Regions from separate parts of the Desulfatibacillum aliphaticivorans DSM 15576 genome, predicted to be linked through region 2. Evidence: riboswitches for the same ligand, from Rfam matches in the RefSeq annotation. Region 2 holds a riboswitch; each other region holds the start of a gene.
What was found. A riboswitch is a leader RNA that binds a small molecule or an ion and turns the genes downstream of it on or off. The one in region 2 is predicted to bind cobalamin.
Positions count from the first base shown of each region.

Region 1: it holds a riboswitch for cobalamin, as region 2 does, so the genes downstream of both, thiC (phosphomethylpyrimidine synthase ThiC) here and G491_RS29920 (ABC transporter substrate-binding protein) in region 2, are expected to answer to the same signal.
Region 3: it holds a riboswitch for cobalamin, as region 2 does, so the genes downstream of both, G491_RS28995 (hypothetical protein) here and G491_RS29920 (ABC transporter substrate-binding protein) in region 2, are expected to answer to the same signal.

Region 1 is NZ_AUCT01000006.1:16,894-27,208, reverse strand. It holds gene G491_RS0106365 (hypothetical protein) at 202-1,857, opposite strand; gene G491_RS35345 (hypothetical protein) at 1,850-2,119, opposite strand; gene thiC (phosphomethylpyrimidine synthase ThiC) at 2,265-3,581, opposite strand; cobalamin riboswitch at 3,763-3,958, opposite strand; gene G491_RS0106345 (cysteine hydrolase family protein) at 4,368-5,000, opposite strand; tRNA gene G491_RS0106340 (tRNA-Thr) at 5,404-5,479, shown strand; gene G491_RS0106330 (polysaccharide biosynthesis protein) at 6,753-7,232, shown strand; gene G491_RS0106325 (response regulator) at 7,243-7,725, shown strand; gene G491_RS29685 (response regulator) at 7,875-8,363, shown strand; gene G491_RS0106315 (hypothetical protein) at 8,386-8,997, opposite strand; gene G491_RS0106310 (hypothetical protein) at 9,068-9,646, shown strand; gene G491_RS0106305 (HAMP domain-containing protein) at 9,721-10,284, shown strand; gene G491_RS0106300 (hypothetical protein) at 10,303-10,315, shown strand, end outside.
Region 2 is NZ_AUCT01000007.1:126,368-136,682, forward strand. It holds gene bioB (biotin synthase BioB) at 1-45, opposite strand, end outside; gene G491_RS0107990 (choice-of-anchor U domain-containing protein) at 296-2,698, opposite strand; gene G491_RS0107995 (FecCD family ABC transporter permease) at 2,797-3,807, opposite strand; gene G491_RS29915 (ABC transporter ATP-binding protein) at 3,804-4,616, opposite strand; gene G491_RS29920 (ABC transporter substrate-binding protein) at 4,622-5,515, opposite strand; cobalamin riboswitch at 5,641-5,828, opposite strand; gene G491_RS29925 (PAS domain-containing hybrid sensor histidine kinase/response regulator) at 6,227-8,674, shown strand; gene G491_RS33560 (TetR/AcrR family transcriptional regulator) at 8,690-9,331, opposite strand; gene G491_RS0108025 (alpha/beta hydrolase) at 9,438-10,315, shown strand, end outside.
Region 3 is NZ_AUCT01000001.1:335,845-346,159, reverse strand. It holds gene G491_RS29000 (4Fe-4S binding protein) at 1-300, shown strand, start outside; gene G491_RS0101535 (PAS domain-containing protein) at 374-1,399, shown strand; gene G491_RS0101530 (hypothetical protein) at 1,734-2,075, shown strand; cobalamin riboswitch at 2,147-2,392, shown strand; gene G491_RS28995 (hypothetical protein) at 2,508-3,449, shown strand; gene G491_RS0101520 (response regulator) at 3,527-4,345, opposite strand; gene G491_RS28990 (HDOD domain-containing protein) at 4,354-5,184, opposite strand; gene nosR (response regulator c-di-GMP phosphodiesterase, NosR family) at 5,264-6,628, opposite strand; gene G491_RS0101505 (response regulator) at 6,648-7,373, opposite strand; gene G491_RS28980 (response regulator) at 7,708-8,928, shown strand; gene G491_RS33195 (transporter substrate-binding domain-containing protein) at 9,287-10,315, shown strand, end outside.

The DNA of each region.
Region 1 (10,315 bases), on a different contig from region 2:
GGTGAATCCCATGATTCACAAATCAATGACAACAAAAACTATCCAGCTACTCAGACATTCTATAGCTACAACAGAAAACCATAGAACATTTCTTTTAAAAAGCCGCCTCTCCGGATCGCATCCTTCCGATTTTACCTTGCGACGCACCAAATGCCCAACCTGCTTGAAATAGCCTCCAGCATGCCTTCACTTTACCATTTCCTACGAGTCCGGAGAGGATTGTCTGCTCGAGGCCAAATGCCTTGCCTTTTTCCCGGCTTTGTTAAGCTGCACGTTTTTTGGCATATTCAACTCTTTTTTACTGAGCTTCTCGCACCAGACAGCCATTTGATAATAATCAAAATTGTCGCCCGACTCCAACTGCAGCTTTTTGTTCAACATCCAAATGTGGCGGTAATAATTGGCCAGTTCAGCGGAGACGTCGCCGAAATGCACGCTGTTTTTCAAATCGTCCCGCAGGGCCAAGAGCTGTTCCCGGCGCCCATCGTTGGGATAAATCACGACCTGAAGCTCACCGAATTGATGGGTTTCATGGGGACTATTCAAAAACGGCTCGGACGTCACAAAAAACATTTTTCCCGGGCTTGATTTTTCATCAGACTTCAATTGATCCTCCAGGGTGGATCGAGAATACTCGGAATTTCTGAAATACGGTTCACAATTGTGCCAAAGGGACCAATTATTATATACAAAAAAATCGTTTTTTTCGTACACTGACTTTATAAGGACAGCAACATCTTGAAATTTAAAGTTTTCTTTTCTAAAAAACAGACCCGTTATACCAAGCGCCCACGTAATTATTAAAATACCCGTCAGCGCACCAAAGACCAGACGAGTCTTCCCCGGAAAGCTGAACGCGATGAAATCCACGCCCTGGGAAATGATGATGAGGCCCACGGGAATCAGGTAAAAGAGAAATCTGGCGTAAGCCCATGGATAATGCGACAGCCCCTCCAGGGACATGGCGAGAACAGGCAGGGCCAGATAAGGAAACATCAGTACAAGGGGGGTATTGCGTTTAACGCAAAGGAATAAAGCCGCAATGAATAAACCCGCCGGCGCCAGGACGCCGTACCCTCGTCCAAAATACTGGGAGAACACGTAAGGAATATAATCAATGCTTGCGGGAGGTGCGTCCGTCCACGCCTTGCTCCAGGAATAAATGGGCGAAATGAGCTTTACGTGAGAAAGCGCCGCAAGCAGCATGAACGCCAGACAAGGATACAAAAGCGTTGTAAAAACTCTTTTATCCCCGGATCTCACCGAGAAAACCCAATCTCCCAAAAAAATGCACGCAATAAACAGAAGCGTGTACGCCCCGTTAAGATGCGACAAAAACAAAAAAAACGCTGCTATGGCGAAAAAAATCCCGTTTTTAAAGGACCTATCCTCGCTCCACTTGAAATAAAGAATCAAGGCAATGAGGGAGAGCGCGGCTAAAATCGGATATGATCTGATGATCCCGCTATAATGGATTAAAAAAGGATTGCAGCTTGCCAGGGCGGCGGCGAGCAAAGCCACCCGGTTTTCCACCATCATTCGGGCGAACAGGGCCGTTAAGGGAATGGTTGCAATCCCGGCCAATAAGGGGATTGCAATCAAACTGAACCGGGCGCCGCCTCCCAAGAAAAACATCCCCTTTTCCATGAGGATGAAATAATTCATGGTCAGCCAGGATTCAAAATGAGTCAGCAAAAACGGGATGCTTTTTTCAATATAAATCAGCGTCCCGATTTCGTCGTTCATAAACGGCCTGTCACAATGATAAACAATGCGAATAATGGAGCCCAGAACCGTTGCGGCGACAAGAAATCGGACTTCATTGGACGAAAATCTTCTTTCTCCGGGGTTACGCATTGATGAAACAACCGACATTAAAACCTGCCTCGCTTGTTTTACGATTCATAAAAGTAAGTGACAGGGCGGTGAGCACATCCACTAAAAAACGCACCGAAATTGAATATTTACAAGAATGCGTTTGAAAAACGCAGGGAGCGCCATGCGCAGCAAAGCGCTTCGGCTCCACCCGCCCGATTTCGCTGACATGATGTCCGTGTTCTATAAAAATCAGGCGGTTTTGTAAACAGCAATCACTTTGAATGCCTTCGACTACGCCCAAAGGGCCTGGCGTTCAGAAAGCCGCCTTGTTATCCCCCTCCTCCTTACGGCAGGAGGGGGATAATAAAGCAGTCTATCCCGAAAATTAAACGCAATAACGTTTAATCGCCCGCCTGGCGGCCAGGCCACTGCTCAAGAAAGCAGAACTATCCTTTGACGCCCGCGCTCAAGGCCTCGTTAAACAACTTGCCCGAAGCCCGGTTGGCGCAGAACTCGCCGCACATGGTGCACACCTTGTCGTCGCAGGAGGGAGAACGGTCGTCCCGAATTTTGCGGGCGTCTTCGGGAAACAATGCGTTAGCGAACTGGCCTTCCCAATCCATGTCCCTGCGGGCGCGGCTCATGTCCATGTCACGCATGCGGGTTTTTTCCGGCAGCTTGCCCATGTCGCCTATATGGGCCGCCAGGCGGGCGACCTTGACGCCTTCCACCACATCGTCCACGTTGGGAAGGGCCAAATGTTCGGCCGGGGTGATGTAGCAAATCAGGTCCGCGCCGTAGCGAGCTGACTGGGAAGCGCCGATGGCGGCCACTACGTGATCGTATCCTGCGCCTGCGTCCGTGGGCAGGGGCCCGAGCATGTAGTAAGGAGCGTTGTTGCTCATGCGCTTTTGCAGGATGATGTTGGCCTCGATTTCGTCCATGGGCACGTGGCCGGGGCCCTCCACCATCATCTGGCATCCCATTTTACGGCCCAGTTCCGCCAACTCGCAATTGGTCAAAAGCTCCTGGACCATGGCCCGGTCAAAGGAATCGGCCACAGCGCCCGCCCGAAGCCCGTTGCCCAGGGAAAGCACCACGTCGTATTTTTTCAGGATTGCCGCCACCCGGTCAAACTCCTCGTACAGGGGATTCTCCCGCTTGTTGGTCTTCATCCAGGCCACCATGGAGGCGCCGCCCTTGCTCACCAGGCCGCCGTAACGGTAGCCCTGCTTCTCCAGGCGCTCGATGGTGTACAGGTTGATTCCGCAATGGACCGCCATGAAGGATATGCCGTCCGCGCACTGCCTCTCGATGATGTCGAAAAGCATGTCGGAGTCCAGCTTGTTGGGGTCGCCATATTTTTCCGCGGCCTCGCAAAAAGCCTGGTACAACGGCACATTGCCCACGGGCAGGTCCACGGCCGCCAGCACTTCCCGGCGGACCTTGTCCAGGTCTCCGCCCACGGAAAGCTCCATGAGGGTGTCGGCGCCGGCTTCCTGGGCCGCTTTGGCCTTGGCCACTTCAAAATCGATGTTGCTGATGTCCGTGGAAGTGCCGATGGAGGCGTTAATCTTGGTGGAAAGGCCCATGCCGATGCCCACATTCCGGCACGGCCTGTTGGCGTTTTGGGGGCAGACGATCCGCCCTTGGGCGAAATGCTCGCGGATTTCCGAGGCGGCAACGCCCTCCTTGGCCGCGATTTCTTCCATCACAGGGGTTACCCGCCCCTCGACAGCCCATTGAACCTGAGTTTTTTCCATTGTCCTACATCCTTTCCCTGACTGGCAGGATGTCGGCAAGGGGCGAGAGCTCCCGCACATCACCCGGCGAAACTTCTTACAAAAAAGCGCCGCAGGATGCCGGGGATTTATCCGCTTTTGAGATAAAAAAAGCCCCAGCCGACAAAGATCATCAGCTTGGGGCGTTGCCATAACTCCAAGTTCGTTTCATAGACGCCGGGCAGGTCTTCTGGCTCACGGATCATCCTAATCCCCGCGCCTTCCCGGGCCGCTAAAACTTCAGCCCAGTGACATATTGCGGGTTTCGTCCCCGTTCACAGCGGCGGGACCGCGCCGGATTTTCGCCGGCTTCCCTTTTCAATCCTCCTGGGAGGATCACCTTGCGTCCGCTCCGAATTTTGGGTGGTGGTAGCACCGAAAAAACAAGGCTGTCAAGCGGGAATTTTCCAAAGGACATGATCCCGAACGGTTTTCAAGACCAAAATTTATTCAATTTTAACCTTTAATTTTAAATAGTTAAACAAATCATTTTTCCGGCAGGAAAAAATTTCAATAAAAGCAAAACATCTTTTCGGTAGGGCGCAGGGCTTGCTCTGCTTGTGGGCGGCCCAGGAAGCGCCGTTTGCTGACTGGATTCGTTAGACCAAAAGGCGCGACCGGGAACGCTTGTTAAAATTTGGCATATCCGGCGGCAGGCGGGCATTGTTGAATGCGTTTTTTCGTAGTCGCGCGGTCCCCGCGCAGTGGTAGTCACCCGGTCTCCTTGCTTCGTTCGTTGCGAGGCCCCTCGCCCATTTCATTTAACTTCTATTTTTCGGAAAAACGGATCAAATCGCTCCGGGTCAGGGTAATCGCCCTCCGGGTTCCCGGCCCGGTCAACAAAAGATGCACCGAAGCCTGCTCGATATACAGGTCTGCGGAGGACAGACAATCCACCGGAAGGATTATTTTTAACTTGCGAAATCCGGCCGCCGTGGCCGTGTGCAAAACCGCTCCGTGAGCCGCGGTCCCAGTGACGATGACTGTATCCACGCCTTTTTCCTTGAGGATTTTTTCAAGGTCCGTGTTCCAGAACTTGTCTACGCTGGAACTGACAATGGGCTCTCCCGGCAGGGGTTTTACCGGGGGCAGTATGGTCTCGGGAGTCCCCCGGGGCGTGAGGCTGTACACCACAGGCATTCCAACGGCGCGAGCCTTGTCGATCAGGGCGGCGATGCGGGGCACGGTCTCCAGACAACGGGGACGGCGTTCGGCGTTGCAGGTAAGCTCCTCGATATCCAGGATCAAAAGGGCCGTGGTCCCCGGATTGGGCGCGACCTGCATTAATTTGGGCGCAGGAGGCGGCTTAACCTCGCCCCACAGGGCGTCTATGGATTCCGCCTGGGCCAGGCCGGTGAAAAGAAACAGAAATATCAGGGCGTAGGATAAAAATCTCTGCATGGTCTCCTCCTTGATGGACGTGTACACGGAGTAATGAATGCTTCGAAAAGGCACTGCCATATACGCGGATTTTAGCCCGCCCCGCCCTGTCCTGGCAATTTATTGTTGCGTAAAACCAAAGAGGCCGGGCGAATGGAACGAACTCTCCCCCGCAGGCGCATGCAACGCCTGGGGCCATCAGCGCTTCCCGCCAGCCCTGGCATGCAACGACAGGAACGTGAGCCGACGAGGGCGGCCTGAAATGTATATTGAAATCAGTCAAAACCGGCGTCCGGCAAGCCTTGCTTGCCCCCCCCACTTTTCCTTCTATAATGTGCGGCTTGCCTTTGAATTTTACGCCTTTTTAACACTTTCGGCTTGACGCCTGACAAAGCCCCGTGATACATGCCTTTTCCAACATCGCGCCGACGTAGCTCAGCTGGTAGAGCAGCTGATTCGTAATCAGCAGGTCAGCGGTTCGAGTCCGCTTGTCGGCTCCAGAAAAACATACGGGAAATCAGGTACTTACACTGATTTCCCGTTTTGTTTTTTATGGGGCGTTTTTACCCATCTCAGCCGTTTTCAATCCCGTTTTGCATGCAAAATGCATACAGCAGATGCCCGCCATTTTCTGGAAGCACGCATTAACAGGTTTTAGAAGGTTCGATGGTACGTTTTTCAAGGCCGCCTGGGCGCTGGCCAGGGTTTTCGCCCTTCCCGGACGTTTTTTCAGCTTCTTGCAGATGTTCTTGAGGCGCAGGCTTTCCCCATCAAATCCCTATTTACCATTGGGCGTTTTCCTGACCATGCCGATCACATCCAAGTGTTTCTTGAGGGCGCTAACCATGGCAGGAAAAAGAAGGGGGCCGTTTTTGCTTCCATCCCCAGGGCCCTATTGATTTTAAAAATCGTTGTTCGAATTCAATTTTGAATTTTTTTTGAACTATTTGCGAATGAATCAGAGAGAATGCAACCCCCTGTATTTGTGTATTATTATCACAAAATTTGATTTAATGATGTATTTATAAATGCACCAGATAAATTTCCATTTAACAGTGTTCACAAAAATGAAATACTCCAAAGAGACATTTCATTATGAATAATTTTGTATTAAAAATGATTAAACCCCGCATTTTCAGGATGGATCAATCCTGGCGCCGAAAAATTTTAAGCGGATTTCACGCAAGAAAAAATGGATTTTTTGATGTGTGGGATATCATAGTCGCTTTCGCATTATGGCTTGACAATAAAGGGCTGCCAAGCTATATCCACCAACCATTACAATGGTTCAAATAGGTTCCCCAATTGGGAATTGTACATCGATTTGCCCTCTGTCCTATACGGAAGATGTAATCGAGAGGGCGGAGCTATACCCGCGAGGCAAAATCGGCAAGATCCATCGCAGCGCTTTTGTTAGATAATTGAATATCAACCTTATATTCTCCCCACAAACAAAAACGGGCATTTGCTAAAAGCGATTCGCGCAGCCCTTCCGGCAATATCGTCCGTTCAATCCTATCAAACACGCCTTTCCCGTCTGAATCAAACAGATGCCTTTCATCTCCCCCCTCCAACAGTCTCTCTCTGTATACCTAAAAGCAAGTTTTGACAACAGATGCAATAGATCTGCAGTCCTCACTTAGTATTAAGGGATATGGCCCTTCCTATTTCCAAAGGACTTAAAGTCGTTTCTCGGTTCTACCTTTACGCCTTGGTGGTCTTTCCGCCGCTATCTATGGGCGGAGCCATAGGGTGGTCCGCGTCAGTTATTGAGTGGCTGGCTCCATCGGCTCGGAATTGTGCAAGCAGATTGGAGGATACGGGCCGAACAAACGGCTCATGGCAGCCATGTATGACATTAACTTGCAAATCAGGGAAATGCACCCACATCTGGAGACGGAAGATCTTCTTTGCGCCGTTCAAAACCGGGAATTGATGAACCGGCTTTTTTCCGCCCATAAACCCGGCGTGGATATCGAGATCAAGTATATCGGCCTGCGCCCGGGGGAAAAATTATACAATGCGCTTATCACCGCTGGGGAAGACGTCGTGCAGACTCAGCACGAGGACATCATGGCGCCCAACACAGACCATCACAAGGCAATCGAGGGCTTGAACGCCTCGATGGACGCCTTGGTGGAGGCTGCCATGGCCGGGGACGGCCTGACTATCAAGCAGCTATTTAAGGAGATGGCGCCTGAGTATTCACCTGAAATCCAAGGATTTCAAATAGGCTGCCAAACAGCCCCATGAGGATGAAACAATGGTTAATCAAGACGCCGCAAAAATTTTGGTCATGGAAAAGGACGGCGAGTGCTCCCATCTCCTGGCCGGCAGGCTGGGCCAGCTCGGTTACAGGACCGACATAGCCGGTTCCTGCGACGAAGCCCGGGCCGCCCTGGAAAGAAGCGAGTACGCCGTGGTCATCGCCTGCTCGGAAATGCCCGACTGGGGAGGCCCCAAAGGCATGGCAGGCCTGCGCTTCAGCCGCCGTAAGCCCGCCATGCTGGTGACCTGCGACCAGGAATGCCGGGATGAGGCCCTGAAATGCCTTTCCAAAGGAGCTTATGACTATCTGCCGCGGCAGTGTGAAAAAAGCAGGCTGGAAGTCACCGTGGAAAGGGCTCTGACGGAAAGAGCCTTGGCCCAGAAAACCCGGCGGTGCAAAAAGGCGGCCTTGGGGCTGGTCTTGTCCACTCCCGCCTGGGTTGGGATTGGCATGGTTTTGGCATACTTGACGGTCTAAGCCGGAACGCGCCCGCGTCGGGCGGCGCATTTTCTCGCGGCTTTATGTCGGCCGCCGAAGGGACGGTTTCCAGATCAAGACCCATGTTGCCATGAACCGGAAAACAATGGTATTCTTTCGGCATGATTTACATTTGGAGGGCGCGAATATTGGGGCAGCCTGAATTTGCTGAAAGAATCCTCGTTATCGATGACAATAAGGATTTCGCCGATACTCTTGTGGAGCAGCTTGACGACCTGGGATACTCCGCCCAGGCCGTGTATGACGGCGCCCAAGGCATGGAAGCGTATTCCAAGGGCGAGTACGCCTTGGTGATCACGGACCTCTCCATGCCCGGTTTGGACGGCATGGATGTGCTGGAAGGCATTCTGGCCCAGGACTCCAAAGCCACCATCCTGATGGTCACCGGATACGGCACCATAGAAACTGCGGTCCAGGCCATCAAGCTAGGGGCCTTTGATTTTATTCCCAAGCCTTTTAAACTGGCTGAACTGGAGGCGATCATTCGCCGGGCCTTCGGCCGGAAAGACCTGGAAAAGCGATTCAGCATTTTTCGGGGCCTTGCCTGGGGCCTGGCCATTTGCATTCCTATTTGGATCGCTTTAGGCTACTTTTTGTACAAGTTTTTTATAAAGTGATTGTAAGGCGAGCGCCGGACCTTTAGTAGGTCTGGGGGGCGTTCGGATCCATAAGATGCTTGCCCACGTATTTCGCCAGGATGTCCGTCGCCTTGCGGGACGGTTTAATAATCAGATAGTGATTGGCCACAGCGTGGGCCATTTCCCGGGCCAGGGAGGCTTCGTCAATCTCTGACGGCACGGCGTACACGGCTTTGTCCTGGGGGATATACCGCGCGTTGACTCCTCCTGAGGGGCGTTCGTTCAATGCGTTTTCATAAGCGATTCTGAACTGGACGTCGTCGGGAAAAAGATACAGGACGATTTTGGGGGTTCTTTTTTTCATGTCCAAGAGGATTTGGACCCGGTCGAACAGACTGTCCACCTTTTTGGAAATGTTGTCGGAAGAGCCCCAGGAGATGCTTCTGTTGAACAGAGTCCATCCTCCTGTATCGTACTTGACGCGAGAGCCCAATAATCTCAAATCGTCGGGATTTTGATAATAGACCACCATGTATTTCGTTTCCAGGGTTCTCCAATCTCCCTGGGGGGCGGCGGCGGCGCCGCCGTAAAAAATCAAGACCCCGATGAAAGTCCCTAAGACAGTCAATTTTTTGTAAGCAGTAAAACTGAACATTTTTGTCACAAATCCCAACAATGCTTGATCCTCCTGTTTGACTATCGGGAGGCCAAGGCGAATGCTTTAGGCGAAGGAGCGGGATTTCATGAAAAAAGTTCTACTGTGCCTCATCACTGCAGCGGTGTGCATCTATGTCGTTTCCTGCGCATCCGAAGAACAGCCTGATCAGGGTCCGGTTGTGCTTCGCGTTAATGATTACTGCTTATGCCAAAAGGAGTTTCGGGATTTGCTGGCCCAGGAAATGCGGCTGGATGAGCATTACAAACTCACTTTGGACGCCCAGAAGCAGTTTTTGGGGGATCTGGTCGCCCGGCAGGTGCTTATCCAGGAAGCCAAGCGCCTTGAGTTGGATTCAAGGCCCGGTTTTGTGCTTTCGGTTCAGCGCTTTTGGGAATCCACTCTGATTCGGGATTTGATGGACATGAAAGCCCGGGAGATTGAAGCAAACACCCTGGTGACCCAGGAGGAAGTGCTGGATCTTTACCGGAAGCAAAAGCAGAACGATCCGTACCTGCCCGCCTTTGAAGACATGCGGGATGAACTTTTTGACAGGGTGATGGAAGAAAAAAAGACTCGCCTTCTTTCCGAATGGATCAAGGGCCTGGAAGCCGGCAGTGATGTGGAGATTTCGGAGAAGTCCCTGTTCGGGCAAAGCGGGGCCTGATCCGGCGACATAAATTGCGTTATGGGGGCTCTTTACTAACTATGGATTCGAAACCTGAAATGGAGGAGGGGACAATGTCGGAAAAGGCCATCATGCCCCGCCGCAGGCAGTATTTTGTCAAACGGGATTTTCAGGGCGCGTTTATTCTGAAGTTCTGCCTGGTGGTCTTGCTGGGCGCCGTAGCCTCAACTTTGCTTATTTTTTATTTTAGCGGAGATACGCTTACCTCCGATTTTTCCAACTCCAGGCTGGTGATAAAAAGCACGTCCCAGGCCATACTTCCCGCCGTGATCATGACCAATTTAATCACCCTGGGCATATCGGCTCTGGCGGTTTTGGTGCTTACCTTGTTGATTTCCCACAAAATCGCCGGGCCTTTATTCCGCCTGGAAAAGGAGTTGGAAAAAATCGGCGGGGGAAATCTTAAAACAGAGGTCATTTTGCGCAACAAGGACCAGGTGGAGGCTTTGGCGCAAAGCATCAACTCAATGGCAGGACAATTGCATACCAAAGTTTCCGACATTCGCGACTCGCTGGACCAAATGGCCCGGCGAATGGAACATGAAGACGCAACCGGGAAATGGGCTGAGAATATAGAGGATGTCAAGAAGAGGATTGATGCCCATTTTCAGTTGTAATGTCGGGAATAAACGCTTATGGGGTGGAAGA
Region 2 (10,315 bases):
GGCTTTCGCCGCTTCGGCCATTTCGAGGCATTTTTTTAAATCCATATAGACGGTCTTTCTTTCAAACCAAAGGGCGCTTTGATGCCGTTGTATAAGGCCGCCTCGGGCCCGTCGTTAACCATTACTGGCTGTGTAGTTAACGGTTTTGCGAAAAAGTGTCAAGGCTGCGGGTTGATTTTTCAGGGACGAAAAAACAGCCGGGGGAGGAATTTTTTTAAATTCCTCCCCCGGAGTTTGGCTTGATTTTAAGCGGCCGGCCAAGCCGGGATAAAGGCCTGGCCGGAGCGTATTTAGTTTAGGAACGGGCTGCAAAGCGTATTTTCAGCAAAGCCGCCGTGCCGACGCCCAGAAGGAGAATCAGCCCCATGGCCCCGGTATGGGCCTGGGATGCGGTTTGCACAAAGCAGTCACTGGTGTCGTCAATGACAGTATCATCGTCATCGTCCGCAGCAGGGTAGCCGGGTCCTGCAGGGTCGACCACGTAGCCGTTGGCTACGCCGTCGGCATCGCCTTCACCGCCGTCAACAATGGTGAGTTTGACGGCATCGCCGGCTTGCATAAATTCGGCGTTTTCGGGCTGATACCATCCTCTCAACGCATCCAGCTTCCACCATTGACGATTGGCCGCCAAATTTTCGCCGAAACGAATCCAGATGGTTGCGGTTCCGCCCACTTCAGCCACCTTGGCGCGGAAGTCCAACAGGCCGTAGCGCAGGTTATAGGGGCCGCCGGCCGGAAGATCCATGTCCGTGGGATCCAGGAATTGGAAATACTCGATGGTGGTTCCGGCTCCGCCCTGGATGCCAACCCTGTCTGTGGAGTCAGTGCCGGTCTGAACGGTGAAATCGGTTTGATCCAGGTCATTGGTAGGCGCCTGGTCGTCCGGTATGCCGGTAAGCCAAGGCTTCCAGATCGTCATCAGGTCGGTTGCATAGGTGGCAGGATCGGTTGCGGCGACGATGAGGGAGGTTCCGTCATTGGCCAGATCGGCGATGGAGCCGGCGGTTTCGGCAACCAACTCGCTGGAGTCGTCCAGGGTGTTGATTTTGTAAATGGAGTTACCTTCGCTGGTGCTGACGTAAACGCCCTGATCCGGGCCGTATACGGCGGAATTGAGTCCACCGGTCAGGGTGAAAACGTCTTTGTAGACCCTTTCTGTGTTTACGTTGACTTTGTGGATATATCCATTCACGCCCCAAACGGATTCGCCGTAATAGCAGTATTTTTCACTGCCGAAAATGATGGGGCCGCTGGCGCCGCCGTCCGCGGCATGGGGGATGGGAAAGGAAATGCCGTCTCCCACAATTCCGGAGAAATTCTGGTTCACTTCATACAGGTAGAAGACGTCAGCATCCAGATCGGCTGTAGCGATCCACAGGGATTCGCTCCAGGGGTTCCAGGTTATATCCCAGATGGAGCCTTCTATGGTTCCGGACAGGGACAGAGTCTTTTTGACGGATGGATCGGACAGTTTGTTCCTGTACAGGAACTTGGTGGGACCTCCATTGTCATGGTAATACAGGTATCCGTCGCTGCCGGCGGTCAGGCCGGCCGGGCCGAACGCCCAATCGCTTCCTTCGGAAAAGTCCACGTCCGCCCACATTTCACAGGTTCCCGAAATGGTGTTGTAGGCGTAAATGTCGACGGTTCCGCCGTTGTCGCCCGCATACAGAATCGTATCGCCGTAGTAGGCCAGGGAATTATTCCAGGCCTGAAGTCCCACTGCCGGGAGGTCCATGGGGGCGTAGCGGTAGCCCTCGGCGGGGGAGACCAGGTTCACGTTTTCCGTGTCGCTCAAAACGCCGAAGCTGACTGTGCCGGATGTCACGTGGGTGGTTCCGATATAGAACTGGCTGCCGTCAAAGGCCAGACCGCCGACGGTTTCGGTATGGGTCAGGACCTGCTCAACCATGCCATTGTATATGTAACTGACATTTTGTCCTGAACCCGTGGCCACGAAAGGCCTGTTGCTGTACCCCAGGACGGCGTCGGAAAGGCCTCCGGAAAAATATGCATACTGGTCGTCAACAACCAGATCGCCTTCAGGATACACCCACTGGAAGGCCCCTTCGGTCGCGTAGACGGCTTCGCCCACCAGGACCGTATTCGGGCCTTTGAAGACGATAGGACCAACGCCGGCATCGGTCATGGCATTATCAATTTCCATCCTAAGGTTAATCGTTCTTTTTGTGCCTACGCCAACAATTTCGTACAGGTACATTTTCTGGGTGTCGTAATCCCCGGAGACAAACCACAGCCTGTCGGTCCAGGGATTGATGGCCAATTCATAGATGGAGCCTTCGCAATTCGTATTAAATGTGGTGTAGGTCTCAGGGTCGTTGCCGAAAACAAACTTGTACAAATACTTCGTAGGTCCGCCGTTGTCGTGGAAATACAAGGTCGAGCCATCGTAGGCAAGAACCATTCCGGCCGGGCCTGCAGCCCAGGTGGATTGGAGAGTGGGACTCACCACAAGTTGGCTTTCCAGGGTTTCCGGGTCCCAGCCGTAAACTTTTCCGCCGGAGGCGTACAGCAAAAGGGTGTTTGTAAGCACATCATTATCTACAAAGACCGCAGATGGGTTCCAGGCGTCAGGCGCAGGGTCGAATGCCGGAAGATCTTCGTAATTCCAGGCGGCCAGGGCGTTTCCAGCCCCGACGAAGGCCAGCAGTACAGCAATAATCAATAGCCTCTTCATGTTTTCATCTCCTCCTCAGTGTGCACAAACACTCGAAAAGTAAAGCGCAGCAATAATCCTCCCGCTGCTTGGTTAAAAATGTCGCTCCAATACATATATTACTTTTTGACTAATAATATTCTTAAAAAAACCGGTCCGCCTATAATGGCGGTAATAATCCCTACGGGCATTTCCGTGGGATGCACGGCGGTCCTGGCAACCAGATCGCATAAAGTCAGCACGCCGCCTCCCAATAAAAAAGATGCGGGCAAAACAACTCTATGGTCATAGCCTGACAGGCGGCGGACTGCGTGAGGAATCACCAGCCCCACAAAACCTATGGGGCCTGCCAGGGATACGGCTGCGGCCGTAGCCAGTCCTGCGCCCAGGAAAACCATTCTTTGGACGCGTTGCACGTCAACGCCCCTTCCATGTGCCATATCCTCGCCAAAAGCAAGCTGATTCAGCGAATTGGCCTGCATAAAAACCATGAGCAGGCCGGGAATGAGAAAAGGCGTGAGAGAAACCAGATCCTGGTAGCCCACCACGTCCAATCCGCCCATCATCCACCGGTCCATAGCCACCAATTGGTGAGGATTCACCAGATAGCGTATCAACAAAATGGCTGCGCCGCAAAGAATATTAAAGGTCACCCCGGCCAACAGGATGGTGTTCATGGAAATTCCCGTAGGCCTTTGGGCCAGCCAATACAGGCCGGCGATGCAGAACATGCATCCCGCCAGGCTTAAAAACTGGATGGATGTGAACGGCCCGAAATGAAAAAACATGCCCGGAATGGATATGGCGGCTACGGCGCCCACAGCGCCTCCGCCTGCGATTCCCAGGATGTACGGCTCGGCCAGCACGTTTTTCAGCACTACCTGGAGTGCGGCGCCCACCACGCCCAAAGTTCCGCCTACGATAAAGGCGAGCAACACTCTGGGCAGGCGATGATAGACAAAAATGTCCGCGTCCACATTGGGGGCGTTATGAAAAAGGCCGTTCATGACATTGGTCATATTCAGGGTTTCGCCTCCTAAAAAGGGCGAGATGAAGAAAATGGCGCCCGCCCCAATGGCGTAGATTGCGATAATGCCGTAAAATTGCCGGGAGGTGAGAATCCTGGTCATCTGCCCTCCCCTTTTTCGCCTGTAAGTCCGGGCGCGGGAAAAACCACCGGGACGTCCAGCGTCGGATGCTGCATGACCTCGATGCCCGGGCCGTAGGCCTCGCCCAGGACCTTGGGGGTAATGATTCGCCGCGGGCTTCCCTCCTGCACAATCGCCCCGTCGCGCATGAGCGTGAGGGTGTGGGCGAAGACCGAGGCGATATTCAGATCATGAGTCACCACGCCCACGGCCATGCCGCCTTTGACCAGTTGATCCAAAAGTTGAAAAAAGCTGACTTCGTGGTGCATGTCCATGGCGCTGGTGGGCTCGTCAAGCAGAAGCACCCGAGGCTCCTGGGCCAGCACCGAGGCAAGGACAACCCTTTGGCGTTCTCCGCCGGAAAGATTGGTGAAAGAACGATCCTTCAGGTGGGTTGTACGGGTTTGCGCCAGGCAATTTTCCACAATGGCCAAGTCGTTGGAATCCAGAAATCCGGCGCCGCGAAGCCTGGCGAATCGTCCCATGGAAACCACTTCGCCCACCGTGTAATCCAGATGGGTCTGGACGTGCTGAGGCAAGTAGCCAAGCACCTTGGCGCGCTCCCGGTTGGATATGCTTTTCATCTCCCGGCCGTCCAGGACGACCTTGCCGGAGCCCGGCTTGATGACATGGGCGGCCAGCTTCAATAACGTGCTTTTTCCAGACCCATTAGGGCCTATCACGGCTTTGACTTCCCCGGATTTAAACGCAAGGGAGCAGGGTTCCAGACGCCATGGGTTGTCCGGATACTGATAAGTTGCGTTATGCAGGGTCAGCAGTTCCTGGGTCATGTCCGCTATTCTTCTCCGCCAGCCGGATTGGAATGAATGACGTCCGCAATGGCGCGGGCCGCCCGCCCCACTCTGGGACCGGGAACCAAAAGATAATCCTGAGTCATAATATGAATGCGTCCGTTCCTGACGGCGGGCAGGGTTCTCAAAATTGCCCATTCATCTTTCATGCGATCCATTTGCTCTTTGCTAAAGGTTTCGGCCGGGCGCATTTCCAGGATGATGTCCGGGGCCTGGCGAATCAGGCTTTCCTTGGAGACTTCCGGGTAGGCTGTTGGGATGTCCGAAAAAACATTTTCGCCTCCGGCGATTTCCAGCACCTGGCTGACAAAGCTGGTTTTGGAGCAGGTGTAAATGCTGGAAAGGCCGCCCGGCGTTCTTGCCACGCACAAAAAGACTTTTGGTTTGGGCAAGCCTGCGACCTCCTGCTTGATTTCATCCAGTTCCTTGCGAATATTTTCGATCACCTCCCCTGCTTTTTCCTCCTGACCCAGCTTGGCCCCCAGAATGTTGACAGTCTCGGAGATGCTTGCAATGGAGTCCATTTCCGTTTCCATGACGTCGATATTCCGGGAGAGGCAATAATCCTTCACCTTATCCAGCTTGCCCCGAAAAATGACCAGGTCCGGCCGCAAAATAGCGTAACGCTCCATGTTGGGATTCAGGATTCCTCCCACCCTGGGCTTTTCCAGGGCTTCCGGGGGATAGATGCAATAGTCGGAAACGCCGACAATAAGGTCTCCACACCCAATGGCGAAAAGGCTTTCCGTAATACTGGGGCCTAAAGATATGATGCGGGAATATTTGCCAACTCCGGACTGCTCCGCATGGGCGGATAAAACCAGGGTGAACAGAAAGAACAAACATATCGGAATAAGCCGTTTTTTAGGAAAAATCACGCAAACGCTCCAATAAAAAAATCCTTAAGCCTACAACAATAAGGCTTAAGGATTGCACCCTGCTTCTTCATCCTTAAAATGCGACGCCATAAAAGCGTCCTTCTCAGGTCCGTTGCCTCGCAAACCTTTGAAATATATGTCCGGTCGGGTCTTCTGGCTTATGGATCAATCTACCGGCCGCGCCTTCCCGCCGGACTTGAATTCGGCAGTGGCTTTTTGCGGCTTTCGTCCCCACTTACAGCGGCGGGACCACGACGGTTTCTCACCGTCTTCCCCGACGCCCTGTCGGGCTTCCGGACACCTGTATTTATGAGGAGTTATTATAATAATTCCCATCCGTGTCAAGGAGAAAAGCATTTTGGCCTGCCTGGCGGCCCGGCATGCAACAATTTTGCGCATTTTACAAGGATTCGCCTTTTTTTCTGGTCCTGGCGCCTGCACTGGTGGTACAATTTGAGATTAACAGACCCAAACCTCGATTACGTACACAACCTGCCAATAAAGATAGATCGTCTCACATGTTGTGTATTTAGCACTGATAAACGTCAAACGCTCCTTCAGCAGAAAAGTTAAAACCAAATGCAGCCATTGGTTCTGGACCTTAGGACTATATTTATTGTGTTGGGAACAGTTATACTGACCCTCGGATTGTGCATGCTGGCGTATAACGCTATGCGGCGCACATATCCCGGGTTCAGGGAGTGGACCCTGATGACCCTTTTTATGGGCGCAGGCCTGTTGTTGGAGGGATTAAGGGCTGAGGCGATAATATACTCCTCCATGGTCATTGCCAACGGATTGATATGCTCCGCAATGGCCCTTTTTTTCGAAGGCCAAAAAAAATACATGGGGGAATCCTCCCACACCTATATCCATGCCGCCGTCGTCTTTGCCCTGGCAGGAATCAACGAATTTATTTTTTCCGCCGTATACCCCAACAGGGGCGCCAGGGTTTCAATGATATCCCTTGTTTGCGCAGCCTATTTTCTTATGAGCCTGCTTAAGACGGTGCAGGCTTATAAAAGCCGGCCGGAAAAAACTTACGCCCTTTTAATGGGCTTGGAGGTGACGGCCGCAATCCTGCTTATGATCCGGGGGTTGGTGTTCTTGTCCCATCTCGACGCAACCGAACCCATTGTTTTTGAGGACCAGGTCAATGCACTGGTGATGTTTTCCCTCATTGGATTCAGCATCTTTTTTGTTTTCGCCCTGATCCAACTGAATTCCACAAAACTGGAAAGCGATCTGATGGAAATCCAAAAGCTGACCAAGGAAAGCGAAGAGGAATTCAGACTGCTTTCCGAGCAGGCCATCATGAGCATCATCGTGCTGCAGGACGGTATATACAAATATGTCAACGACGCGGCGATCAAGATGTCCGGGTATGAACGGGAAGAGTTCATGCGGATGAACTATCAGGATATGGCCAAGCTGATTCACCCTGATTTTCGAGAATTTGTTATAGAACAGGGCTTAAAAAAGATGACGGGGGAAAAAAACGGCGTCGTTCATCATTACATATACAAACTACTGACCAAACAGGGGGAGGAGCGCTGGGTCGAGCAATACTCCAAATCCGTAATCTGGAAGGGCAAGCCTGCGGATTTTCTAACCCTGATTGACATCACCCCGCAAAAAAAAGCCGAAGAAGAACTGAAAAAACGTGAGGAGCAGTATCGTGCGCTGGTGGAAAACGCCATGGACGTCATCTTCATTGCCCAGGACGAGTACATCAAGTTCAGCAATTCAGCCATTGTACAGGTGTCGGGATATTCCATGGATGAAATCAGCTCCGTCTCCTTTGTGGATCTTATTCACCCCGACGAAAGAGACATGGTCGTGGACAGGCATGTCCGCAGGTCCCGGGGGGAAAGCCTTCCCAGCACCTATTCCCATAGATTCATTACCAAGGACGGCCAGGTCAAGTGGGGGCAGTTGTCCAGCGTACGCGTGGAATGGGAAGGCCGAAACGCCACCTTGAACTTCCTCCGGGACATCACGCATCAAAAGGAACTGGAACAACAGGTTCAGCAGGCCCATAAGCTGGAAGCCATCGGCACCCTATCCGGCGGCGTGGCCCATGAGTTCAACAATTTGCTTTCCATTATTCTGGGCAATGTGGAAATGGCCATGGACGACGTTCCGGCGGATAACGAAGCCATGGAGTTCTTGGAGGAAATCAAGATCGCCTCCAAACGGGGAGAGGAAATCGTCAGGCAGCTGCTTAGCTTCAGCAGGCCGGCCGCGCCGGAAAGAAAGCTGGTGGACATTCCTTCGTCCATCCGGGAGACCATGGGGCTTTTACGGGCCTCCATTCCTTCCTACATCGCCTTTCACGTGGACATTTCTCCTGAGTGCCATAAGGTGTTGGGCGATCCCACTCAAGTCCGCCAGGTAATCATCAATCTGGTCAATAACGCGGCCCACGCCATGGAAGGCGCTTCCGGCGGCCTGGCCATCCGGGCCAGAAACGTGTTCTCCCGCACCGAGGAGATTTTTTTCGACCAGGTTCTACTGCCGGGCGACTACGTGTCCTTGGAGGTTAAAGACAGCGGGCATGGAATCGCCAAAGAGGACCTGGGCCGGATTTTCGACCCCTTTTACACCACCAAGGACGTGGGCAAAGGGTCGGGCATGGGGTTGTCCGTGGTGCAGGGGATTATGAAAGCCCACGGGGGGGGCGTTCGCATTTCCAGCGCTCCCGGAAAAGGCGCCCTGGTGGAGTGCTATTTTCCCTCCGCGGGAAAAGGCGCTCCCTCCGAGCCGCAAAAGCAACAGGAAACCCCCACAGGTACGGAGAGCATCTTATTCGTGGATGATGAGCCCCCCATCGTGGACATGATCAAAGGACGGCTGAAAAGATTGGGCTACAAGGTCACCGCCGTGGAATCCCCCTTGGAAGCCCTTGAAATGTATACAGAAAACCCCGCAGGCTTTGACCTGATCATCACGGACCTGACTATGCCGGAGATGACCGGCGACCTTCTGATCAATCGGCTGATGAATGTGAACCCGGACGTCAAGACCATCATCTGCACGGGCTTCAATGAAAAAATCGACGCCCTCAAAGCCAAGGAAATGGGCGCCAAAGCCTTTTTAAGCAAGCCCGTGGACCGCCACATCATGGCCGTGACCATCCGTCAGGTTTTGAAATCATAGGATAAAGGCCGCGTTTCAGCTTTTATCCCTATCGGCGTTGAAAATATACCTACAAAGCATGTCCGTCGTTTCCTCCAGAAACTCCTTTTGGTCCAGCCGGTCCGCCGAATCCATAACCTGGCGGTGAGTCAGGGACTCCAACACCCGGATGATCATCCTGGCGGCCGCCCCGCCCTTTGTTTTTCTGGCGCCCGGCGTCTTGTCCAAAAGAACCTGGAGGCGGTCCGCCATGATTCTTTCCATGTTCATGAACGCCTCCCACCATATTTTTCCGGTGATGGGTATGTCCTGCACAATGGCCCGATGCACCCCCGGCTCCCGCTTATGCAGCTCCATGGCCAGTTGGACGAATTCCCTCACATCGTCCGGAGTGATGCACCCCCTCGTCTCCACCCGGGACATGAGTGCGTCCGTCCCGGAGGCGGCTTCCGCCATGTGGGCCTCCATGAGGCTCAACACGATGCTCTCTTTGTTAGGAAAATATTGATACAGGGAGCCGATGGAAACCCCGGCCCGGTCAGCGATGTGATTGGTTGTGGTCCCGGCGTATCCCCTGGCTTCCAAAACCTGAGCCGCCGCCTCCAGGATGGCGCTCACCGTTTCCCTGGAACGGCCCTGAATGGGCGTTTTGCGTACGTTTGAGGCATTATCAAGCATGCCGTTCCTCCCCTCTTGCAATGCGAGTAGAAAATATGAGCAATTACTTATATTATTCTCCCGGGTTGTCAAGATAAACGACGTGAACCACATTAAGGAGGGTCGCATGGAGCATTCATTCCGCGTAGGAACATATGATTTTCATCCCGAATCCAACATCAACTTTCAGTTGAACCGCCAGATATCCCTGGGCGGAGGCCGCATGGAGGACATTCGGGCGGTCTCGTCCAACATCAAAAACCTGGACGACTGGAAGCGGGAGTTTTTGGCGTTGGCCCGTCTGGCGGAGCAGGAGGAGCGCTGGGAAAATGCCGCCTCCTATTATCGGGGGGCGGAGTTTTTCATGACTCCGGGCGATCCCGACAAGGAATGGGCTTACGACCAGGCCGCGGCGCTTTTTCAAAAAATTGTCAAAGACGACCTGGAGAGCGGCGCTTTGAATGTGGAAGCGGCGCCTTATGAAAAAAGCCGCCTGCCTGTTTTCAGGCTTCCGGCGCAGGAAGGCGTGGGATTTAAAGGAACGATAGTCCTTCACGGAGGATACGACTCCAGCAAGGAAGAGCTTTATCCCAGCGCAGACTTCGTCCGCCAGCAGGGGTACGACGTTTATTTGTTTGAGGGTCCGGGCCAGGGCGAGGCTTTGGTGAAAAACGGCCTGCACATGACCTATGAATGGGAAAAGGCGGTGGGCGCCGTTTTGGATCATTACGGCCTGGTGGGCGTCGCCCTGGTGGGTGCATCTTTAGGGGGATATCTGGCGCCCCGTGCGGCGGCGTTTGAGCCGCGCATCAATCGGGTCGTCGCCTGGGGCGTGATGTACGATTTTTTCGAGGTGCTGACCTCGGTGCGAGGCAAGGCCATGGAAATCGGCATGAAAAGCCTCATTGCCTTGAGGGCGAAAAAGGCATTGAACCGCATGGCGGCCCTGCGCATGGAGCGGGATCCTTTTGCAAAATGGGGGATCAACCACGGCATGTTCGTCAT
Region 3 (10,315 bases), on a different contig from region 2:
GTCACGGATCTTTTGAAGCATATTCCGCACGAGGAGCGGCAAGCCATCGTGCATCCTTTGGAAGGCCTTGAAATTCATGTGGATCAGGAGGCCTGCATCGGATGCGGCAAGTGCGCGGAGCATTGCTTTATTGAGGCTGTATCTCTGGACTCCGGCAAGGCGTTCATTTCAGAGGAATGCCGGGGATGCTGCCGGTGCGTTTCCGTGTGCCCGGCCAACGCCATAAAAATCCGTTTGAATAACCCGGATTTTGTCCGGCAGGCGGTTAAAAGCATTGAGTCAAGCGTTCGAATGGATTAATGCTTTCTATAGGATCAGGAAATTTTGGGGAGGGGAAAGGTCTGGAACACACTTTGGTGAAAGGACGCCCTGATTGAAACTTGAAGACACACACGCCCGCGTGGCTGAGTTGGAGCATCAGTTGGACCTCAGCCTTACGCAGTGGCAGACCACCTTTGACGCCATTACGGATTGGGTTTGCATCATCGACCTGAATTTCCGGATTTTGAGATCCAACCGCTCATGTGCGGATATTCTGGGCCTGGATCCAAGAAACGTCGTGGGGAGGACCTGCTACGAAATGGTTCATGGCACCATGGCGCATATCGCAGGCTGCCCCATCCCTAAGATGATAGAAACCGGAAAGCGCGGAGAATCCGAGCTGCATTTGCCTGACGGACGCTGGATTATGGTCACCGCCGACCCGTTATTCGATGATCGGGGGTTTATCACCGGCGCAGTGCACATGGTTCGGGACATCACCAAACGGAAGCTTATAGAAACAGCGCTCCAGGAAAACCAGGAGCGTCTCAGGCTGGCCGCCGAAGCAGCAAGCCTTGGGCTGTGGGACTGGAGGCTGGATCTGAACCGCCTTTTTCCCAACGAGATATTCATGGAAATTTCCGGCTTGTCCCTGGATGACGCCAATTTTTTCACAGCCGAGAAGTGGCTGAGCAGAGTCCATCCCGAAGAAAGAGGCGCCGTAAAAAGAGCCCTTGAAGAGCATTTGAACGGAACGTCTCCCAAAGCCTTCATTGAATGCCGAATCAAGCACCCGGAAAAGGGCTGGATCTGGGTGTCCGGCCTGGGACAGGTGATAGAACGGAACCGCAGGGGAGAAGCCATTCGCATGGTGGGCGTGCACCGGGACGTCACCGAGCAGGTTTTGGCCAGCAGGGAAAAGGAAAACCTGATCAACAAGCTGGAAAGGGCTCTGGCTGACGTCAAAACCCTCAGCGGCATGCTGCCCATATGCTCCCAATGCAAAAAAATTCGGGACGACCAAGGCTATTGGAGCAACATAGAAAGCTATATTCAACAGCACTCCCTGGCCCAGTTCAGCCATAGCATTTGCCCGGATTGCGCAAAAAAATATTACCCGGACCTTAAAATTTATTAATTCAACTTTCGGGATTGGAAGTAGTGCTTTGAAATCAAATATTTATGTATGCGGCTCAGATCAATCTATATACCAGAGCCCGAGAGTCATGGTCCCTTCCCCCCCTGGCGGGGGAAGGACAGGATGGGGGGGAAACTATCCGGGATAACATACAATATCACCCCCACCCCAACCCTCCCCCGTCAAGGGGGAGGGAGTTTTTGGGACGCCGGCTTTGATGTTTAATACCTCATAGCCTGCTGCAATTTCTTAAATATGTGAAGAAAACTTGATTCCCGAAAGTTGAGTTATTAATTTGAGCTCCAAAAACGCTGCATTAACCATGGAGGGCGCATTGGGACAGGAAAATACGGAAAGTACGGAGAATATTTCCGTCCTCATTGGGGAGGCGCAACTCATCCTGGCCGAAAAACGCACTTCCCTGGCGGTGCTGAGATCCGGCGTGGCGGTCCTGGCCCTTCCCATCACGGTCCTCAGTTTTTTAATCGCCACGTCAAAATATTACGATTTTTTTAATGTTCTGCACTTTGTCATTCCTTTGTTTTGCATCCTTGGAGCGCTCACCGTGATTGGAGTCTACCTCATCGCCCGGTCCGTCATCCGCATGCAGCATTATGACAAACTCCTGAAAAACATTAAGAGGAAAAACCACACCATTTCCGAGTTGATCGATTAGCCGGAGCGGCGCCGCCTTTCGCCGCAGCGGAGAATCACCTTGACAAAAAAACTCTCAGGGCTTTAAATATCCGTGAAAATTGGCGTTACGGTTCCAGGGAAAGCGGTGCAAATCCGCTGCGGACCCGCCACTGTGAGAGAGGACGAAAGCCGCACAAGCCACTGTTTTTGAAGCGCTCCCCGCCAAGCCGGGGGGCGTTCCTTGAGCAAAGCGCAGCAATGCGCCGGGTATTTACCCGCTCATGGAAAAAGAATGGGAAGGCGCGGCCGGTAGAATGATTCTCAAGCCAGGAGACCTGCCGTAACTTTTTCCGGATTCCGGATAGCCTTCGGGTATAAGGCAGGCTGCACTTGCTTGCAGCCTTCATGTTCAGGGACTTTATCGGCCCCGCCTGTTTCCCGACAGGCGGGGCTCTTTATTTTGGGACGCATTATGAAACGCATATTCGCTGTCTTACTCATCGCCGCAACCTCTATAATCCTTGCTTCGGCGGCCCAGGCCGGCCCTTACGCGCCGGCGGCCGGGGAGGTAGGATCCACAGCCGTATCCATGGACGACGCCTCCATCAAAGGGTGGGCCACGGGCTATAACGGTCTTGTCTATGGAGATGACGTCATTGATACCTGGAAGACCCCGGAAAAGGCTCTGGGGCCGGCGTTAGGAACCGTGATGGATATTGTTTCCTTGGGGAATGGAGGGCAAATAACCATTTCATTTTTTCCAGCCGTTATAACAAATGGAGAAGGGGCCGATTTCGTGATTTTTGAGAATGCACTGAATGACACCTTTTTGGAGTTGGCCTATTTAGAAGTATCCTCTGATGGAGTTCACTTTTTCCGTTTTCCTAATGACTCCCTTACGCCGCATCCGTTCACCCTTGATGAAGATGACAATGAGATCCCCTTGGCTGCATGGGAAATCCTAACGGTTGATCCTGAGAATATTAGCGGTTTTGCAAGTAAATACCGTGTGGGGTACGGTACGCCTTTCGATCTGGACGATTTGGATACTCCTGAGGCCCAGCAAGGCATTTTGTCCGGGACTCTGAATTTGGACTATATCGCTTATGTGCGTATCATTGACATTATTGGAGACGGTTCCAGCCCCGACTCCTCGGGAGATCCGGTCTACGATCCATGGCATCCCACCAATCCCCAAACCAGCGCCGGGTTCGACCTGGAAGCGGCGGGCTATATGAATTACTTTGTTGGAGGCGACCTGAACCTGGACGACAAGCTGGATATGACCGACGCCGTTCTGGCCCTCCAAATCCTGGCCGGGGCCCCGGCCTCCGTATCCCTCACCCGCGACGCCGACGGCAAAATAACCCTGGCTGATGTGTTATTCGCCCTCTCTTACCTTGCCGAACAATAGGAACCGCCGTAGGGCGTAGGATTTCCCCGCCCAAGTGGATAGAGGCGTATACCGCTTGATCCCGTTGGGGAGCGCTCTTAGTCCAAGAGAGTGATGATGAATCCGCGGTTGGAAAACTGGCCGGACAGGGGCACGATTTTCATGTCGTAGGTTTTGGCGCCGATTTTCACGCCTTGCATGGATTGGGCGCTGTTCTCCAAAATGGCTTGATTCAGAAGCATGGCGGCCTGGGAGGGCAGGACGCCGCGCATGGGGTTGTCCACATGCAGTTCGATGCCGTCTTCCCTCAGATCCTCGGCTTTGCGGTTGATAAGCACCACGCAGCCGTCCGGGTCCATGCCGATGATAGGCAGGGGGATGTCCGCCAGGATGGCGTGGGAGACTTCCAGGGCCTGGTTTCGGAACTCCAGTTCCTGGGTTCTTTCCCAGACCAGTTGCTCCAGCCTTTCATTGATTTGGGAAAGCTCCTGATTATGCCCGATAACCTGCTCGTGCAGCACCTTGTTGGCCCGGATAAGCTCCCAATGCTGCAGGGCGGCGCGGATTTCCAGCTTGAGGTTTTCATCGTCCCAGGGCTTGAAGAAAAATTTGTAGATGTGGCCCTTGTTGATGGCTTCCGTAATGGTCTTTATTTCCGAATAGCCCGAGAGAACGATGCGGATGGTTTCGGGATACAGGTCTCTGACCCGGGACATAAGCTCGGTCCCGCTCATGCCCGGCATTCTTTGATCGCAGACAATGAGCTGGACCTCATTCTTTTCCAGGATGTTAAGAGCTTCGTCCCCGCTTGTCGCAGTCAACACATTGTACGGCTCCCTGCGCAAAAGCCTTTTTAAGGAATGGAGGATGTTGACTTCGTCATCCACGCAAAGAACGGTATGTTGAATTTCTTCCATGATAGCCGCTATTCCTCCATGAAAAAAGAGTAGGCTTCCTGAATTTGAGGCTCCACCTCGGAAAACCAGACGTCAACCGTATTGAGATGTTTCGCAACCAAGGGCTCCACCGAGGGATGCACTTTCAGGGGCCATTTATGCCCCATAAAGTCGCCCAGGTACCCGTTGACAATGATATCGGCCGCATGAACCATCTTCAGCCTGTCCATGTCCGGGGCGCTGCTGGACATGGTATGGTGGCTTTTTATAACCCCGACCAGGCCTTCGGGAAGCCGCCATTTTTTGGCAAGGGCGCCGCCCACCATTGCATGGCTTGCACTGACGAATTCCCTCTCCGCCACGGAGAAGGACCTCTGGTTCGCGTCCATGGACTCCACGATCTTCTCCATGGTTCCATAAAAGTACTGGAGCAGGACCAGCTTGCCCACGTCATGAAGCAGCCCTCCCACAAAGCAGTCGTCCGGGGCGGCGATTTTTGTTTGTTTGGATAGGTGTTGGCTAAGCACGGCCACGGCCAGGGAGTGTTTCCAAAGAAGCCATGCGTTAATGCCGCTTTCATTGCTTTTGCCCGGTTTGAAGCATTCCACGACGGACAGGGACAGCACCGCGTTGCGCACCGTGTTTATTCCCAAAATAACGACCGCGTGTTGCAGGGTTTCCACCTTTTTCCGCAGGCCGAAAAAGGCGGAGTTCGCCATTTTCAGGATTTTAAGGACAATAGCCTGATCCTTCCCCAAGGCATCGCTGATGTCCTTCATGGATGCCTTGCCATCGGCGACCATCTGATTGAATTTGATGGCCGCCACCGGCAGGGTGGGAAGATCAAGAATCTTGTCCAAATCTTTCAGTATATCCTGTTTCGGCAATTGCTAGTTCCTTTCATCAACCGTCTGTAAATCCCGATTACGGGTGATTTTTTTAATTAAGCAGAACATGGATCGGTCCCAAGCCCGCTCCTTCCGCGATTTTTCTCAGCCGTACGATATACCCTTCGGAAAGCTCCGTGTCGTAGGGCAGCAAATACTGCCCCTTGGCCGAATAAATGGCCCGCGACAAGACCATGCCCGGCTTTAACTGTTTGATGCCTACTTCCTTTTCCCTGGCGCCGGCGGTCCCCTTTTGGGACAGGCAGGCCAGAAAGGCCTCCACGGCCAGGGCGTCGAAGATGACGCCGGAGTTTTCCTTAATAAATTGAATCGCCGCTTTTTTCAGCAGGATTTGCTTATTCATGGACCCGGCGCCCGGTTTTTTTTTCATGTAGGCTATTACCGCTTCGTTCTTGTCCTTTTCCAGGTGAATAACCATATCGTAATAGTCGGCTACGGCGATAATTTTGGCGCCCAGCGGGATGGAGAACCTGTCCAGGCCGTCGGGAAATCCTTTTCCGTCGCATCGCTCATGATGCGACCGGATGAGCAGCCCCACGTGGTCCAATTTGCCTATAAGGCGGACCATGGCCTGCCCTTCGGCCGGGTGCTGGCGGTATTTCTCCTGGTCCTCATGGGACCACTGGGAGACCGGAACAAGGTGTTTGTCCCTGGCGATTTCCAGTCGGGCCATGTCATGAAGCAGGGCGGCGATTTCAATATTTGTGGTCTCATTTTGCTCCAGGCCCATTTCCATGGCCATATCCCGGGCCATGGCGCTTACCCGTCTGCCATGCCCTGCAAGGATGGGCGTTTGCATTTGAAGCAGGGAGGCGAAAGAGCGCACCGTATTGTGAAAGGAGGACTCCAGTTCCTTGTTCAGTGCGGAAAGCTGGAGGTTCTTTTGCTCAATCTCTTTGGTGCGCTCCGCAACCTTTGCCTCCAGACCATGGTTCAATTCCTTCAACTTGGCGTTTTGCCTGGCGGTCAGAGCAAGCAGCCTTTTGTTCTCCATGGTCAGTTCGAACTGCTCCAAAGCCTGGCGGACCTGAAGCAACAGGTCGTCGTCCTGCCAGGGCTTGGTGAGATACCGGTGGATGCGCCCCTGGTTTACGGCTTGAATAATGGCGTCCATTTCCGAGTATCCGGTCAAAAGAAACCGAATGGCGTCCGGGACGATTTTCCGGGCTTGGGAAAGAAACTGCGCTCCCGTCATTTCCGGCATTCTATGATCCGAGATAATCAGGGAAATCATGGTCTCCCGGTTTTTCAACATGTCCAAAGCCTGGGGCCCGCTTTGGGCCGTAAGAATGTTCAAACCCTCCCTGCGCAGAATGCGCTGGATGGCCTTGGATATTCCAGGCTCGTCGTCCACCAGCATCACGGTGTGCCTATATTTGGGTTTAGGGGCGTTCATGCGCTTTTCCGAAAAAAGGTTATTCTCCCAGGGCGGCCGCGATTTGCTTTTCAAATTCCTCCGGGTTCACAGGCTTTTCAATGAATCCGGCTATGTTATAGAATTTCAGTTCCATGTCGTCTTTCATGCCCGGATAACCTGAGCAGACCACTATAGGCAATTCCTTGTAATTCTTGCGTATCCTGGATATTAGCTCAAGCCCGTGTATCCCGGGCATTTTGATGTCCGTCACCACCAGATCCACTTTCTCCACGTTCAGAAGATTCATGGCGCGCTCTCCGTGGGAGACCGCGTATACGTTCCAGGGCGAGTGGCGCAGCAGGCGCGAAAAGGACTTGAGAACCTGATTGTCGTCATCCACGATCAAAATGGTTTTCCGGTCCTGTTGATCCAGCTCTTCCTGCCTGAGGGCCAGCTCGGCGGCCTGTTTAAGGTCGGCAGCCAAAAAGAGATTGGCATAAACTGAAATCCTTGCATCCCGTCTTCCAGCCGCCAGCTCGGGTGCAAGCAAAATCACCCGGGTGCGGGGCGCGGAGGTTAAAGTGCGCGCCAGGGCTTCCAGCCAAAGCGTGGATTCGGTTTCGTATTCCAGAATTACGGCTTCATAACTGACGCCGGAGATTTTGAATGTGTCCCTGTCATGTATGATTACGGAAGTCTGGGCATCCAATCCGGCCAACTCCACTCTTGTTTCATCGGCCTTTTCCTGGGACGGCATGAGGATATGGACCATCCTGTTTTTCATGATCATTGCTCCGTTCCTTTCGCAAAAGATTGGATTTTTTCTTGCTAACCTTTTGGGAAGCAAAATACAGGCCAACGATGTCTTGGAGGGTGACTATCGCTCGAAATCCCGTGGAAAGCGCAGGCCGCGGCATAATTGCCTCTGGGAGGAGGCGAAAAAGGGTCATAATCCTGACATCCGGCAGGGTATTGACGCACAATGCCTCCTGCAAGTGCGAGAAAACCCGCAAGGTCGGCTGCGCCGGCAGCTTTATGCCGGAAGGTATGCAATTTGCATATTTCTCCGGACAGTTTGCAGAAACCAAAGCATATTTCCCACGGAACGGAGCAAGTTCATGCGTGTTTTAGTAGCAGACGACGATGATATCGGAAGAATGGTCATAACCAGGCTTTTGAGTAAATGGGGGCATGAAACCGTCCCGGCAAAGGACGGTGAAGAGGCGTGGGACCTGTTTCAAAAGAATCCCGCGCGCATCGTCATTACCGATTGGAGTATGCCGAAACTCAGCGGGTTGGAATTGTGCGACCGCATCCGCAGCAATAAGTTTTCGCATTATGTATACATAATTATTCTGACCTCCCGGGAAGGCAAGGAAAACACGGTGGAAGCCCTTGGCGCCGGCGCCGACGACTTCATGAGCAAGCCCATTGACTCGGCGGAACTGAACGCCAGACTGAGGGTGGGGCTTCGAATCATTCAGTTGGAGGAGGAGCAGCAGCAGGCCAGGATCCACCTGCTTCAATCGGAAAAGATGGCCTCCGTGGGCCAGCTTGCGGCAGGGGTGGCCCATGAAATAAATAATCCCACGGGCTTTGTGAGCAGCAACCTGAAAACTTTGGGAGACTATTTGGACGACCTGGCCGGACTCGTAAGAAAATATAAGGAGTTTTGCCAAAATGTTCACGACGACCCTTCCTGCATGACATTGCCGTTAAAGGATCAGCTGCACGGCATCCTGGAGTATGAGCAGCGGATTGACCTGGACTACATCCTGGAAGACACAAACGACCTCATACAGGATTGCCGGGAAGGGACGGAGCGCATTAAAAAGATCGTCAACGACCTCAAGGATTTCGCCCACCCGGATGAAGATGAAGTCAAGCCGGCCAATATTAACCAGGGGCTGGAGTCCACCCTTAATGTGGTTTGGAATGAAATCAAATACAAAGCCGAAGTGTTTAAGGATTTAGGCGAACTGCCTCTGGTGGACTGCTATCCCCACCGGATCAACCAGGTGTTCATGAATATCCTGGTTAATGCGGCCCAGGCCATCGAAGAGAAGGGCGAAATTCATATCCAAACACGGGACCTGGGGCAGGAGGTGGAAATCAAAATCCGGGATACGGGCAAAGGCATTTCCGAAGAACACCTGGCCAAGATCTACGATCCTTTTTTCACCACCAAGGAAGTGGGCAAGGGAACCGGCCTGGGCCTCAACATGGCCTACAACATCATTAACACCCACGGCGGCTCCATAAAATGCGAAAGCGCGATAGGGCGGGGCACGACCTTTATTCTTCGGATTCCCATAGCCCAGAACCGGAAAGAGAAATAATACCGCAGTATTATATGTTTGTCCCGCCTGCTCGCCTTGTTTTGCGCCTTAGGCGCCCCCTCCGTTCTTATGCGCCGGCCTGTAGAAAAAAGTGGCCTTGTCGAAAATGGGCATGGTATCATTATCAGATGTAAGAATTAAGGGCTCCCGCCGGAGCGCTTGCGCGGAGAATTGCAGATCAAAAGACCTTTTGCACGCTTTTTTTTGTATTTTGCAACAGGGTCAGCCAGTCCTTTTAATCCAAAGCGTCAACGTAAACGCGCCCTGAAAACAGGCGCCAGCCATCTACAGAAGATTGGGATGACACATGTTGAGAGTGTTTCATAAATCCTTGAGTATAAAAGGGAATTTCTTCTGGATGCTCTTTTGCGCAACGGCCTTTTTTATGGCGCTTTCTCCGGCTTTGGCAACCCAGGAGACCGAGAGCGGCGCAGGCGGTCCTGCATCCCCGGATATTCAAAACGAGCTGGTCATCGCCCATAACCTGAGCCATCCGCCGTTCAAGTTTGTTGACAAAGACGGCCGGTCCCAGGGCCTGATTGTGGATTTGTGGCGTTTGTGGTCGCAAAAGACGGGCGTGCCCGTCCGATTCACCGGGGCGCCTTTTGAAGAAACCGTGGCCATGGTCCGGGAGGGCGGGGCGCAGATTAATGCGGGGTTGTTCAGCACCGAAGAGCGCCAGGAGTTCATGGATTTTTCCAATCCCATCCACGGAGTGTCGTATTACATTGTTTTTCATAAAAGCATTCTGGGGATAGGAGGGCCGGAGGACCTGAAAGGCTTCAAGGTGGGCGTCCCCGCCGGGGGATACACGGAACAGTTCATGCGAAAGCATCACCCGGGCCTGGACCTTGCTTTGTACAAGGATTATCCGGCCCTGTTCGGCGCCGCTCAGAACGGGGAGATTCGCGTGTTCATCGCCCCGGTGGAGAATCTCAGGGATTATCTGAAAAAGCATTATCTGACCAATGACTATCGGTTCGCCGCCAACCTGCCCATATTCGTCCGCAACTATAGGGGAGGCATAGCCAAAGGAAACAAGGCGTTGCTTGAAATCATCAACCGGGGCCTTGCGCAGATCACCCCGGAAGAGCGGGGCGAGCTGGAGCGCAAATGGCTGGGCTGGACCCGGGTTCGGCCTAAAGACGACGCCCTGGTGATTTCCATAAGCACGGACTATCAGCCCATGTCCTTCCGGGACCCCTTCGGCCGCCCCGCCGGCATGCTGGTGGACTATTGGAAGCTGTGGGCCGAAACCGTGGGCCAAAAGGTCGTCTTTGACATGGTTGATTGGGACCAAAGCGTCAGGATCGTCAAGGACGGAGAGGCGGCTTTTCATTCCGGGCTGTATTCCAGCGAGTCTCGCAGGGAGTGGATGGATTTTTCC